2 regions of the Lysinibacillus sp. JNUCC 51 genome follow, and region 2 is predicted to be linked to the other one. Evidence: predicted binding sites of a transcription regulator. Region 2 holds the regulator's gene; the other holds the start of a gene.
The links. The regulator CtsR, encoded in region 2, represses protease genes until heat stress. The targets are predictions, from matches to a motif close to ATGGTCAATAAAGGTCAAACA.

Region 1: the regulator CtsR is predicted to act here: its motif matches at 4,160-4,180, upstream of JNUCC51_RS07935 (ATP-dependent Clp protease ATP-binding subunit).

Annotation. Positions count from the first base shown of each region.
Region 1 is NZ_CP065545.1:1,584,675-1,592,325, reverse strand. Features, by position in the region: gene JNUCC51_RS07960 (DegV family protein) at 1-473, opposite strand, end outside; gene JNUCC51_RS07955 (Cof-type HAD-IIB family hydrolase) at 1,165-1,974, opposite strand; gene JNUCC51_RS07950 (prolyl oligopeptidase family serine peptidase) at 2,096-2,860, shown strand; gene JNUCC51_RS07945 (metal-sulfur cluster assembly factor) at 2,914-3,222, shown strand; gene JNUCC51_RS07940 (Crp/Fnr family transcriptional regulator) at 3,289-3,984, opposite strand; gene JNUCC51_RS07935 (ATP-dependent Clp protease ATP-binding subunit) at 4,247-6,373, shown strand; gene JNUCC51_RS07930 (YjzD family protein) at 6,422-6,616, opposite strand.
Region 2 is NZ_CP065545.1:2,537,751-2,545,401, reverse strand. Features, by position in the region: gene JNUCC51_RS12210 (ATP-dependent Clp protease ATP-binding subunit) at 1-710, opposite strand, end outside; gene mcsB (protein-arginine kinase McsB) at 700-1,809, opposite strand; gene JNUCC51_RS12200 (UvrB/UvrC motif-containing protein) at 1,806-2,351, opposite strand; gene JNUCC51_RS12195 (CtsR family transcriptional regulator) at 2,366-2,836, opposite strand; gene JNUCC51_RS12190 (DUF4870 domain-containing protein) at 3,040-3,345, opposite strand; gene JNUCC51_RS12185 (class I SAM-dependent methyltransferase) at 3,466-4,152, shown strand; gene corA (magnesium/cobalt transporter CorA) at 4,202-5,161, shown strand; gene JNUCC51_RS12175 (hypothetical protein) at 5,285-5,494, opposite strand; gene JNUCC51_RS12170 (globin-coupled sensor protein) at 5,794-7,104, shown strand; gene JNUCC51_RS12165 (acyl-CoA thioesterase) at 7,153-7,632, opposite strand.

The sequences.
Region 1 (7,651 bases), 950 kb from region 2:
AAGTGTTCCATTTGTGGAGTAAGTGCTGTAATTTTTGCTTCGAGTTCCTCCAATGAAGCACCTGTATTTCGGAGTCGAACGGCTTCTTCGACTACTAGGCCAAAACCTAGCGAAGCACATTTAGAATCGATGATAGCTAATTTAAGGGAAGGATATTGCTCCTGAACTTGATTGCGAATCATGACCGCCGTATTATAGGTGCCTGATAATTCTGATGAAAAGGCAATATAGATACCTTCCTCTTCATTCTTTGCTAGATTTTCGAAATGCTTGATAAAAAGCTCTGGTGATACTTGGGATGTTTTTGGGCGAGCACCTTGACGAATAGCATCGTAAATTTCTTTGGAATCAATTGAAATGACATCATCATATTCATTATTGTTCAATTGCACTCGTAGTGGAAGAAGTTCAACATTGTTTTCTTCATAGTAAGACTTTGGTAAATCGCATCCACTATCAGTAAAAATTTTCATCATTTGTCCCCCTAATTTAATATTCTATATGAGAAGTTTTCAAATACCTATACTACATAACAGGTGAACAAGTGTCGAGCTTTCACTTTCCACTCTATGTTTCTCTAAACTATTCCTAAATGAAATGTTATATAGATATATTATCATATCGAGTTTCAGTATAATTGCAACTCAGGAATACTGATGTATTTTTAACTTATTTCAGCGGATGTCCAAATATCTGCTGCTGACGCTACGCTTTCGCGCAAAAAAACATCTGTACCTGTCGCTACGCTTTCGGTACAAAAGATATCCGCTGAAAAAGATGAACTCAGTCTAAGAACGCCACGTTCTGTGGCGATGACTGAGTGACCAACATCGTGCTGGCACGAAGCCTCCTGACGCACTATGTCGAGGCATAAGTGATCTTTATTCAATAAGTACCCATTAAATAAAAGATACCCCTGAATAAAGTTAAACTGAAAAGAATGAGCTCATCACTATAACGAGTGGTTGATTTCCGTTCCGACTGGGCGCTTTGTTGTTGCTGTCGCTACGCTTTCGCACAGAGCAAAGCTTCCTGGGGGCGTCCGATGAGCCGCTAATCCCCAAGGAGTCGCTTAGTCTCCACTCCAATCAACTTTCATAGGTTTTAACAAATGTCATCCACAACTTTCGGTGATGAGCTGAATAATAGGAAATCACTACTTCACTAGGATAATTTTAAGCGATCGATGAGTATTTTAGCGATTCCATCGTCATTATTGGTTGTGGTAATTTCATTGGCAATATTTTTTAAAGTAGGAATTCCATTGCCCATTGCTACACCTATGCCGGCGTAATCAATCATTTCTAAGTCGTTATCTTCATCACCGAATGCAATAATACGCTCGCGTGGGATACCTAAATCTTTTGCCACATGGGCGATTCCCACTGCTTTATTTAAACCGCGGCGAACAATTTCTATAATGTGAAGCGGCGCTCCCCAACGACGATGTTCAATGACTTCAGCGTGAACTTCCTGTAAATGATCACGAATAATCATAGAATTTGCTTCATTAGCTTGAATCAGTAAACTAGTTGGGTTATCAAGTAAATGGGTATAGAGATCTCCAAGAGTAATTTTTGGATTCCCCATGTTAAAGATATTTAATATACGTTCATCCTCTGTATGCACGTAAATATCGTCCTTAACCTCTGCGATAATATTTTCGTATTCAAAGCTATTAATGGAGTCGACGACATTATGCACTACGCCTAAATCAATAGGAGTATGCATAGTCTGCCAAGCAGCATTTTTTGGGTGGTGGACGTAAGCACCATTAAAATTCACGATGGGCGTTGTAAGGCCAAGCTCGTGATAATATATATCACTCGCACGATAAGGACGACCAGTAGCAATCATAACTTGATGGCCTTGTTCCTTTGCCTGCAATAATGTTTTTTTAGTTTTGGCTGAAATTTGTTGTTGGTCCGTTAATAACGTACCATCTAAGTCTAAAACGATTAAATGCGGTTTCATAGCTCATTGCCCCTTTCCTATAATTTGAATAGTATCTCTTTGTAAACCATTCGTCAAAATTTTGTCACATCGAGAAAAGTTTGCTAACATAAAGATGAGACAAAAGTTGGGAGTGACAAAGATGATTGTTGAGAAAGAATTGTGGGGGAATATTCCTTTATTACATATACATACAGAAAATATGAATGAAAGAACCCCAGTAGTGATTTTTTTACATGGCTTTATGAGTGCAAAAGAACATAACTTACATTATGCATATCAATTAGTAGGCAGCGGGGTGCGTGTCCTACTACCAGATGCAAAATTACATGGCGACCGTAGTGAAGGCCTATCTGAGATGAAAATGAGCTTACATTTTTGGGATATTGTTTTAAATTCTATTCATGAAGTTGAACAATTATATAATGAATTAAAGAATAAAAAATTATTAGTGAATGATAAAATTGGCGTTGCTGGTACATCAATGGGTGGAATTGTAACATCAGGCTGTTTAAAGCAGTATGATTGGATCAAAACAGCTGCCGTATGTATGGGCGCACCAGGTTTTCTTAAATTAGCAGAGTATCAATTACAGCAATTCGCTAAAAGCGGTGTGGATTTGCCTATGACCGAAGAAGAAGTACATCAAACGAATGAGCTTCTAGCTAAATACGATGTTAGCCTAACACCAGAAAAATTCGCAGGACGACCTGTGATATTTTGGCATGGGGAATTAGATAAAACTGTACCTTTCAATGAAACGTATGATTTTTATTTAACTTTACGCAAATACTATGAAACGAATCCAGAAGACTTAAAATTCTTAGCAAACAAAAGAGCAGGCCATGCTGTATCGCGAGATGGTATGTTAGCAGCAACTGAATGGCTTGCACAGCATTTGGCATAATAAGATGCATCTGCTATGATTAAGTTAACACTGTGACGGAAGGAGAAATACAGATGGATCAAGATATGAAAGACAGCATGTTAGGTGCATTAGAAAATGTAATTGACCCTGAGCTTGGTATTGATATCGTCAACTTAGGTTTAGTATATGATGTAGAGTTAGATGAAGAAGGTGTAGCAACTGTTACAATGACATTAACTTCTATGGGCTGCCCACTTGGACCTGTTATTGTTGATCAAGTAAATACAGCTTTAGGTGAGCTTCCTGAGGTAAAAAGTACAAATGTCAACATTGTATGGAATCCACCTTGGTCAAAAGATAAAATGTCACGCTATGCAAAAATGGCATTAGGTGTACGCTAAGTCCACTTAAAGCACGATAAAAAATCCCCGCTTGCAACAGTAAGCGGGGATTTTGCGTGTAAAGAATTAATCGATACGACATATTTGTAACGGACAATTCTCACAGGCGATTTCATCCTTTAAAAATTGTAGGTCGTGAATTGTAATATAACCTTTTTCGAAGGATATGATATTGTGGTTCTTCAAGTCATTAAGCATGCGATTAATCATCTCTCGACTCGTCGCACATAAATTAGCGATTTCTGTATTTGTTAATGGTAGGTCAATATAGATAGTATCATTTTCTAAAGGCTTACCATAAGTATTCGAAAGGCGAATGAGTGTTGAAAATAAAGCGCCCTTTTTACCATTTAAAATCAAATCACGTAAACGACTTTGATGCTTTAAATTTTCTGTTTGCAACCACTTCATATATTCCACCATTAAATCTGGTTGTTCCACTAGTAAAAGTTCCAATGATTCACGGCTTAGTACATATAAACTAGAGGGTTCTAAAACTTTAGCAGTCATGGAATTGTAAGTAAGGTTACAAAATAATGAGCCTTCTCCAATAATACTGTCTGGACCACAAATACGAATGGTTAATTCCTTTCCATTCTCCGTTTCCTGACTAATTGAGATAGTTCCTGTTTTTATATAATATATTTCTTTCGCACGTTCGCCCTCTAAAAAAATTTTACTACCCTTATTCACTTTAATAAAAACACCGTGCTTTTGAAAAAGATCGTGAAATTTTTCTTGTATATTATCCTTTATAACCATATCTCCAACACATCGCTTTCTTTTTGTAAAAATGTCTTATTATTACAAAAGGATGATGAACAATTTTCGATACTAAAACTAACATAGTTCTATTATAACGTAATTTTCCAGTTATAAGGGAAGAAATTTTAGGACTAATTCTTTGCGAAGGTTTGTCGTATGTTGTAAAATAAAGTTAGTCAAAAAAGGTCAAACATTTTTTTGTGAAAAACAGAATGGCAAACGGGATTCCGCTTAACATTATTGAAAAGGAGTGCTAAATATGCAATTTCAACAAACTAATGATAAAAAACCATTAGAACAATTTGGACGTAATTTAATTGAAGAAGTAAAAAACGGCAAAATGGACCCGGTAATCGGTCGTGATGAAGAAATTCGTAATGTTATTCGTATTTTAACACGCAAAACGAAAAATAATCCTGTCTTAATAGGTGAGCCGGGGGTAGGTAAAACAGCAATTGTAGAAGGGTTAGCCCAACGTATCGTAAAAGGCGATGTGCCTGAGGGATTAAAAGATTGCATATTGTATGAGTTGGATATGAGTGCCTTAATAGCAGGGGCTAGTTATCGTGGACAATTTGAAGAGCGCTTAAAGGGTGTTTTAAAAGAGGTAAAAGACTCAGAGGGGCGTATCATTTTATTTATCGATGAAATTCATACAATTGTTGGTGCAGGTAAAACGGATGGTGCCATGGACGCGGGGAATATGTTAAAGCCAATGCTTGCACGAGGTGAGCTACATTGTATCGGGGCTACGACATTAGATGAATACCGTATGTATATTGAAAAAGATCCTGCTTTAGAGCGTCGTTTCCAACAAGTACTTGTACGTGAGCCATCTATTGAAGATACAGTTTCCATTTTACGTGGCTTGAAAGAGCGCTTTGAGTTACATCATGCGGTACGTATTCATGACCGTGCGATTGTAGCGGCAGCAGAACTTTCAAATCGCTATATTACTGAGCGTTTCCTGCCAGATAAGGCCATCGATTTAATCGATGAAGCATGTGCGATGATTCGAACAGAAATTGATTCCATGCCGCAGGAATTGGATGCAGTTACACGACGTATTATGCAGCTCGAAATTGAGGAGCAAGCACTACGTAAGGAAAAGGACGAGGCAAGTAAAAAGCGTCTAGAGCAACTCAGTGAAGAATTAACAAAGCTGAAAGAATCCTCTGAGGGCATGCGCAAACAATGGGAAACCGAAAAAGAAGCGTTACATGGCATTCAGAAAAAACGTGAAAAACTTGATAAATACCGCCGTGACTTAGATGAAGCAGAAAGTAAGTATGATTTAAATAAAGCAGCCGAACTACGACATGGGAAAATTCCTACACTTGAAAAAGAAATTCAAGAGATGGAAAAACAATTAGAGAATGCTACGGAATCACGTATTTTACGTGAAGAGGTAACTGCTGAAGAAATCGCATCTATCGTTTCACGTTGGACAGGAATACCAGTGACGAAACTAGTAGAAGGTGAGCGTGAAAAATTATTGCGCTTGAAAGAAACATTGCATGAACGTGTAGTCGGACAAGATAATGCTGTACAGCTTGTTACAGAAGCGGTATGGCGTGCTCGAGCTGGTATCAAAGACCCGCATAGACCAATTGGTAGCTTTTTATTCCTAGGGCCAACAGGTGTTGGTAAAACAGAACTTGCGAAGGCACTAGCGGCACAACTGTTTGATTCTGAGGATCATTTTATTCGTATTGATATGAGTGAATATATGGAGAAGCATAGTGTATCACGTCTTGTAGGGGCACCTCCAGGCTATGTTGGCTATGAAGAAGGTGGGCAATTAACAGAAGCTGTTCGTCGAAATCCATATTCAGTTGTATTATTAGATGAAATTGAAAAAGCCCACCCTGATGTTGCGAATATTTTACTGCAAATTTTAGATGATGGACGCATTACTGATAGCCAAGGTCGTATGGTAAACTTTACGAACACGGTGGTCATTTTAACTTCTAACATTGGCTCAAGCTATTTAATGGAAGCAAAAGAAGACGATGCAGCAGTGGAGGATTTAGTAATGGCTGCGCTGCGTCAACATTTTAAACCAGAGCTGTTAAATCGTATGGATGATATTATTATGTTCCATGCACTATCAGATGAGCACTTTACAGCGATTGCTTGGAAATATGTCGAACAGCTTGTCAAACGAGTTGCAGAGCAAGATATTTCTTTACAAGTAGAACAAAATGTAATTGATTGGGTTGTAGAACAAGGAGCAGATGCTCAGTTTGGCGCACGACCACTAAAACGCTTCGTGCAACGTTATATTGAAACTGCGGTTGCGAAAGAATTGCTTCGAGGTGAAGTATTACCAGGAGAAACATTGCACATTAGAATGCATGATGGTCAATGTATTGTTGAAAAATAACAAAAAAACCTGTTCCGCATTGAGCGAAACAGGTTTTTTCTAGTTGAATTAATGATTGTCTGCAGCTTCTGGAGTTGACTCGTTTGGAATAACCGCACCGATAATGAAAACAAGAATTGTAAATACAACTGATGTTACAACAGCAGTTTGGAAATCAAAATCTACACCAAGTACAGAGCTTACTACGTAGTTTAACATTGAAACTAGTAGGAATGACCAAAAGAATGTTACGATATATTGCATTAATTTCACCTCAACCGAACTTTTTTATATCATAAAGTTTTACTACATATTCATTATCATATCATAACATAAATCGAAAAAAAAAGAACCATTTCTATGAAACATGGCGAATTTGTCACAACGATAATCTTATTTTTGTACTTTTATGCAATTTCAGTAGGATCGGCGAAATTTGAAGACGTCGTAAATGCTGATTGCTAGGGAGTTCCGTGGTTGTTTTAATCTAAGGAGAAGTCGTTCTATTCGTAGTCGAGTCGATTAAGGCAAAAAAGCATTAATTTTAATTCGCCTTGCCGCTGTTCTTTAAACTAATGTTTATCTCATACCGAGGTGGCTTATTGGGATTATCTGTGCGTTGGTCATTTTTAATTTGAAACTTTTTTACGTATCATTCGTATTATAACTAGACAATTCGAATTGATAGAACTGAAAAAAGGGAGAAATGAATTTTTGAACCATTGAATGAAACAATTACTTTTTGTGATTTACTTGATTACCATTGCGGATGCGTATTACTCAACGTTGTTTATTGAACCAAAAACACCACCGCAACACCAGACGATTAAAGCGTCAGCTATTACGTTGACACAACTACGGTAGCAAACCAAATAAAAGGAAACTTACAACTCGTCGTTTGAAACTGCAACCCATCAAGCGATTTCTTCAGAGCATTAAGCGTTCCAAGGAGAAAATGATTCTTAATGAGCTATTAGAAAAAAGATTGGACGTACGCAGAATCATGCGAGTGCCACCTTTCATCTTTTTACGATATCAACTTTTACGTTGTTGATAATATATGCTAGCAATTGTCAGGCTAAAGCTGCAGATTTATTTGCAGCTTTTTTTCATTAACCTGTCATTATTGAATTTTTCAGCCTCACCTAAATATGCTTTTTCTTGCATCAGCTCTAAAAGTTGGAGATGACATTTGTTAAATCGTATGCCATGTATATAAGTTGATTTTCGTTCCGTCTGGGCAATTTCTTAGGGATTATTGGACGCCAAAAGGGAACAAAAATTAACCCCACGTTATCA
Region 2 (7,651 bases):
TCACGAAGAATTTCTGGCACTTCATTATTAATAATTTGCTGTGCTAAGCCTTCAGCAATTGCTGTTTTACCAACACCAGGCTCCCCGATTAATACAGGATTATTTTTTGTACGACGTGACAGAACTTCAATAACACGTGTAATTTCTTTGCTTCGACCAATAACTGGATCTAAAGTGCCTTCACGAGCAATTTGCGTTAAATCACGCGCAAGGCTATCTAGTGTTGGTGTATTGGCAGCCTGTGCAGCTTGTTGACCAGATTGAGCATTATCATTATTCCCTAATAACAATAGCACTTGCTGACGAGCCTTATTCAATCCGACACCAGCATTATTTAATACACGGGCCGCTATACCTTCACCTTCACGAATAAGCGCTAATAGTAAATGCTCTGTGCCGATATAGGAATGACCTAATTTACGTGATTCATCGACCGATAGTTCAATTACCTTTTTAGCTCGAGGTGTGTAGTGGACAATTGGACCAACATCCTCTTTACCTTTCCCTACAAGCTCCTCAATACCTGATTCAATCATTTGAGGACTAATATCAATGGCTTCTAATGCTTTTGCAGCAATACCGCCACCTTCACGGATAAGCCCTAATAGAATATGCTCTGTTCCAATTGATTCGTGTTTCCAACGAATTGCTTCCTCTTGTGCAAGCTGTAATACTTTTTGCGCGCGTTGTGTAAAACGATTAAACATCAAATGAATCCTCTCCTTTTCCCCGAATAATAGGCTTACTCATATTTTCTCGAGATAGTGCATCACGAAGCATTTCTGCTCGTACGCGATCTCGCTCCGTAGGTGGCAAAACGTCACCTGCGTAATTCTGTAAAAATCCAGGTTGCATACTTACTACACATTCGTTTAATTTAGTCGCTTTAATACCTTCAATTAACTGTAAATCTACTCCTAAACGAACATTAGATAGACAGGTAGCTGCTTCCTCACTCGTTAAAATTCGAGCATTTGTTAATGTTCCTAAAGCACGGTATACACGGTCTTCTAAGGCAAGCTCTGCTTTTTCCATTAACTTACCTCTTGCATGCCGTTCTTTTTGAATTATTTTTTCAGCGACGCTTTGGATATCCGCTAAAATATCATCCTCTGTTTTCCCTAGTGTAATCTGATTTGACACTTGGTAAACATTCCCTATATTTTCGCTACCCTCCCCATATATTCCTCTTACCGTCATGCCTAATCGTGTCATTGCATTAATGATTTGATTCATCTGACTCGTAAGTGTAAGGGCTGGCAGGTGCATCATGACGGATGCTCGTAAACCAGTACCAATATTTGTTGGACAACTCGTTAAATAACCAAATGTATCTCGAAATGCGTAAGGCAAAGCTTTCTCTAAGATACGATCAATTTTATTGGCCTGCTCGTATGCCTTTTGAAGTTGAAAACTCGCTGTCATACATTGAATGCGTAAATGGTCTTCTTCGTTCACCATAATGCTAGTTGATTCGTCATCAGATAAGAGCATGGAGCCAACTCGCTCTTTTTTTGCAAGCTGAGGACTAATCAGGTGCTTTTCCACAAGTATTTGACGCTGTAAAGACGTTAAGTCTTTAATAGCAAAATATGAATAATTTTCTCGAAGTTCTGTACTATCCTTGATTGCATGTGTAACTGCCTGTTCCACCTGTAATGCTTCATCCTCTGTAAAGGCTAACGGAAAACGATAACCATCTAAATTTCGAGCAAGGCGGATGCGTGTACTTATGACAATATCTGAATAATCATCCTCTACACTCATCCATATTGGTGTAGCACGTTCTAAAAACGACTCAATCATCACGACACATCACCACCTTCAAATTGTAGCTGCTTCTCAAGTTCCTTCGCTTCATCACGAAGCTTTGCTGCCTCTTCAAATTGTTCTTCATCTACAGCAGCCTTCATACGTTTACGAATGTCTTCGATTTGCTTTTTAATGACATACACATTATTTCGAGCACCGGGCATTTTCCCTATATGTTGAGGACCAGCCTGTATACGGTTAAAGAGCTTTGGTAAGTGCTCGCTAAAGGTGTCGTAACAGCTAGGGCATCCAAATTTACCTTCTTTTAAAAATTGTTTATACGTAAATCCACATTGTGGACATGTTTGCGGTTGTGGTGCCTGCTGTTTTTCACCCACTTGTTGTTGCTGCCATGTTGGGGAGCCAAACCAATTGGATAATAGCTGTTGAATAGATATTGGCTCTTGCTTAAATTCAGCATGAAATGGATTGAACTGCGAGGCGCAGACGTCACAATAATGGTGCTCCACCTTTTGACCACTTTGAACTTGTGTTACGGTAACTGTCGCATTACGCTGCTTACAATGTTCGCATATCATTTCCATCACCTCTTTTATTTTTGCTGTTCATATTTAATCGTTGTTAGCATCGCTCTTAAAATTTTTGATCGAATGTTGTCCCGTAACGGGAGTTGCAAATCGATAGTTGAGCGATCAACTGCTGCTAACATTATTTTCGCTTCTCGCTTTGAAATTACCTGCTCATCAATTAGTCGATAAACTAAATCTTCTGCCATTATTTGCGATGCACCACCTTCTATTTGCCTGAGGACATCGTCGATTAGATCAATTTGTGAATTCGCGCGGACACGTAAAATTCGAATGTATCCACCACCACCACGTTTGCTTTCAACAAGGTAACCTCGTTCGGCAGTAAATCTTGTATTAATTACATAATTTATTTGTGAGGGCACGCATTGAAATTTATCTGCGATTTCACTACGTTTTATTTCAATATGCCCTTCTCCACCTAATTCAAGTACTTGCTTTAAGTAGCCTTCTATGATGTCTGATATATTACGCATTTTAGGAATACACCTCGCTTACTTCACTGACTTTGACTATCTTTGACTTTCTTTGAGTATATTATACAAAACGCTTGAAAATAATTGCAATTAATTCGCACACAGAAAAATTAAAGTGTCCAACCCTTAGCTATAAGATACCCTTTTCAGCAATAGAAAAAACGCAAGCATATGCAATTAGCATATACTTGCGTCTATAAAAATTATACCCATCGACCAACAATTGGATAACGCCAAGACTCATCAGATAGAGCCTTCACAATACCGATAATCGGCGCAATAAAATACATAATACCAAAAACAATCAAGAACGGTATACCAATAAGCAGGAAGCTTAAAATACCCGAAATTGTAAGTAATACCACCATGACAACTTGGAACAATAAGGCTTGCACAGAAATACTCTTTACCTCTTCATCCGAGCTAATTAAGAAAAATATAATTGGTACTAACCATGGCGCAAAAAACGCACTTGCGTGTATGATTACCTTAGACCATTTTGTTTCCATTTATATCAACCCTTCCATTTAATTTTTTATTTTATGTACTACTATTTACGGACCTATCCCTTAAATAGTTTCAAATATAAATTGCATTTTAAAATTTTTTTGAAAGGCATGTGATACTCTATGGAATTTAATAACAAACTTGCAAATGAATACGAAAAAGGTATTCGTCGCACGCTACCTAGCTATGATGCAATGCTACGTTTAACACAAACCTTTTACCAATCTGAGTTACATGAAAAAGCTGAATTTTTAGTAGTTGGTTCAGGGATCGGCAATGAAATATTACAGCTCGCTGAGGAAAGACCTCATTGGTCATTTGTTGGCATAGATCCGTCAGAAGCGATGCTACAAATAGCCGGTGAACGTTTAAAATCCCTACCTAATAATATTTCTTTATATCAAGGAACTATACTCGATACTAAGCTACCTACAGTGAAGTTTGATGCAGCAAGCTGTGTATTAGTGCTTCACTTTATTCAAGATAATCAAGAGAAGCTTGCAACATTAAAAGAAATAGCGAATAATTTAAAGCCTGGTGCCCCATTTGTCCTCGTATCAAAATACGGGCAACCCGGTTCCTTAGAAACTGAGCTACAATTTGATTTATGGCGTGCTTATTGGCTACAGCATACAAAGCTAACACCATCAGACGTAGCGGAGATGGAGAAATCCATCCGTTCTCTTTCTTTTATGCCTGAAGAGGACATTTTATCACTACTACAGCAGGCAGGCTTTACAAAACCATCTAGATTCTTTGCGACTACTTTATTTGGTGGTTGGATATGTTATAAAGAAAGTTTTTTGTGAAAATATATATACCTGTTAGGATAGAATTAACAGAATTGAGGTGAATGCCGTGATACGTACAATTGGAATTACAAAAGACCAAAAGCTTATAAAAGATTTTCCGCTTGAAGATATACACAAAAACGAATTTGAATGGTACTGGGTCGATTTTAATTGTCCGACTGAAGAAGAAGAACTACTTTTAGATACATTTTTTCATTTCCATCCACTCGCTATAGAAGATTGTTTAATGCGTTTACAGCGGCCAAAGCTCGATTTTTATGATGATTTCCATTTCTTTGTTATCCAAAGAGTTAACGAAGAACTAACAGCTGAGGAAGTAAACATTTTTGTTTCTAATAAATTTATTGTTACATTTCATAAAAACGTAGCACCGGAAATAGATCGAGTACAAATGATGTTAGAAAAACAGCCAAAGAACTGGGAACGTGGCACAATATATTTAACATACCAGGTAATCGATAAAATCGTTGATAGCTATTTCCCACTTGCTTATAAGATTGAGGATCATTTAAATGCACTAGAAGATGAGCTTACCTATCAAAGCAATCTCAACGCTATGAAAATCGTGTTTGAATTCCGTAGTGATTTGCTTGATCTACGACGCACCATTTTACCGATGCGTGATCTATTATATCGTATCCTAAACTCTTACCGATTCTCACTTAAGAAATCCGAACGAGCTTATTTCGGAGATATTTACGATCATCTGCTTAAACTCACAGAAATGATCGAATCAAACCGGGAACTTACTGCTGATATGCGTGATAGCTATATGGCGATGAGCTCTAGTCGCATGAATGGCATCATGATGACCTTAACAATTGTTTCAACAATCTTTATTCCTCTAACATTTATTGCCGGTGTTTATGGAATGAATTTTGAATATATGCCAGAGCTACATGGAAGATTTAGCTACTTTATCGTACTCGGAATTATGATTTTTATCGCTTTATTTATGCTGGCAGTCTTTAAGCTTAAAGGCTGGTTCAGTTTATTTAAACCTTAAAAGCGAAAGTTTATTGCTATAATAATTCATTTAGGACCATCCTCACAAATGACGGGAAAAGCCGTTCACTCGGAGCGGAATGCTAAAGGCACCTTAGAGTTTTTCTAAGGTGCTTTTTTACTGTCAGTAAGGACCACGATCATCAATTTTATCTTCGCCTTGCTGAGGAAATAAAAAGTATGCGAGTACCCCAGATACTAATGTTGCACTAATAGTAATTAATAGTTGATCTAAGTCGGGTACTTCAGCATAGTAGTTTCGTAACATGTAAACCGATCCAATTGCTACAATTACCATAACCGGAATTACAAATTTGAAACGCTTCTTCTCCATAATAAATACCTCCTCAAAACTATTGTTACGTTCAATCTAAACAGTTCGTATTTTACAGGTTTCCTATTTCAAATTCAATTTACCTATTACCTTTTTAATAGTCTATTTCATGACTTTTAATCGACAATCCTCTATAATGCCTATAAAAAAATTAAGAAATAAACTAAAATTTTAACCAAATTCACTACAAAAAATAGTAGAATAGACTAAATACCATATATTTCGAAAAATTAACAAACTAAGCAATTCGATTTTTTTATATACTTACTATGCATTTATAAAGAATGGAGCAAACAACAATGAGTTGGTTTACAAAAAAGAACGATTCTAGCTACTCAATTACATTAGCACCTGAAAATTATAAGAACGATGTACAATTGGATGTATCAAACAATCCAAGACTTCAAAAACAGTTGCAGCTTCTAGATTTAACAATTGAGGATTTAGCCATCATTAAACAACTACAGCCTTTAGCTAAGGATTTAGTCCCTGAAATGGTGGATCAATTTTATGCAGCTATTAGTTTGAGCCAAGATTTGTTAGACATTATAAACAGAACGTCACAAATCGATCGTTTAAAAGTTACTTTACATAAACATTTGAGTGATATTTTCGAAAGTAATATTAATAACTCTTATATTGATGAACGGAAGGCCATTGCTGAAACCCATGTTCGAATTGGTCTACAATCGAAGTGGTATATCGCCTCATTCCAATCATTAACAACGACATTTACACGCTTTACAAATGATTTAGATATGTCGAAGCATGATGCAATACGTGCTATCAATGCCTTCTGCAAAATCATTAACTTCGAGCAACAGCTTGTAATCGAAGCCTATGAAAGAGAAGAGGAACGCATTCGCTCAGCAGCTGATGACACAAAACATGCACTTGTTACTACCATTCAAAAAACGGCAGAGGAACTCAATGGGATTAGTGAAGAAACAGCAGCTTCTTTATTAGTCATTTCTTCTCAAACGGACGATATCGCAGTAGCTACTAAACAAGGATTAACCTTCGTTGCTGATACACAAGAAAAATCCAGACGTGGACAGCAGCAGCTACAAGATCAAAATGATTTAATACAGGTTATTTTGCAAAGTGTAAACAGTCTTGAAGTTACGATGAACCAGTTACGTACATCTTCTCAAAAAATATCAGAAATTGTAGGGCTAGTTACAGGAATTGCCGATCAAACTAACTTATTAGCATTGAATGCTTCTATCGAGGCAGCTCGTGCAGGTGAGCATGGTAAAGGTTTTGCTGTTGTAGCAGAGGAAGTTCGTAAGCTTGCAGAAGAAACAAAAAATGCTGTACAAAATGTTTCTCATCTCATTAAAGAGACAGAAAGTAATATAACAACAATGTCGAATTCAGTAATTAACGTTGATCAAAAGATTCAACATAGCGTAGATACACAAAACAGTTTATCTAAATCATTTAATGATATCGCCGATGCTGTTTCCGGTATTCAACAGCAGTATGTAAATACATCAAGAGATATTTCAGCAATTTCTAACTTGATTACTGAACTGTCACAAGGGGCTACACTAGTTTCCTCTTCTTCCGATTCACTTATTAATGTAGTAAATGAGTTAAAAATGTAAGAACGAAAAAGGGAAACTGACAGTATACGTCAATTTCCCTTTTTATTTTTAATGCGGTAATTCCCGTTTTTGTTTACGATGTTCCCGTCTTGCAGGACCGGTTTCAAACAGACGTTTTTCAGCATCTGTTTCAGGATAAATTGCAGGAACTGGCTTAGGTTTTCCGTCATCATCTACTGCAACCATCGTTACAAAAGATTCCGTCGTTAATTTTTCCTCACGAGTTTCAATATTTCGCGAAACAACTCGAACGTACACTTCCATTGAAGAACGCCCAGTTGACGAAACAATACTTTCAATTTCTAAAATATCCCCAACATGTGCTGCCGATAAAAAATCAACCGAATCAATAGAGGCTGTAACTACATGCCCCTTTGCATGCTTCATTGCTGTAATAGCAGCAATTTCATCAATATAAGCTAACACTCTTCCACCGAAAATGGAGTTGTGATTATTTGTATCTGGCGGTAATACGAGACGCGTTTGAACAGTACGTGACTGACCCATCGGTATTGCGTTGTTTGTCATAGTTCTTGCAACTTCCCTT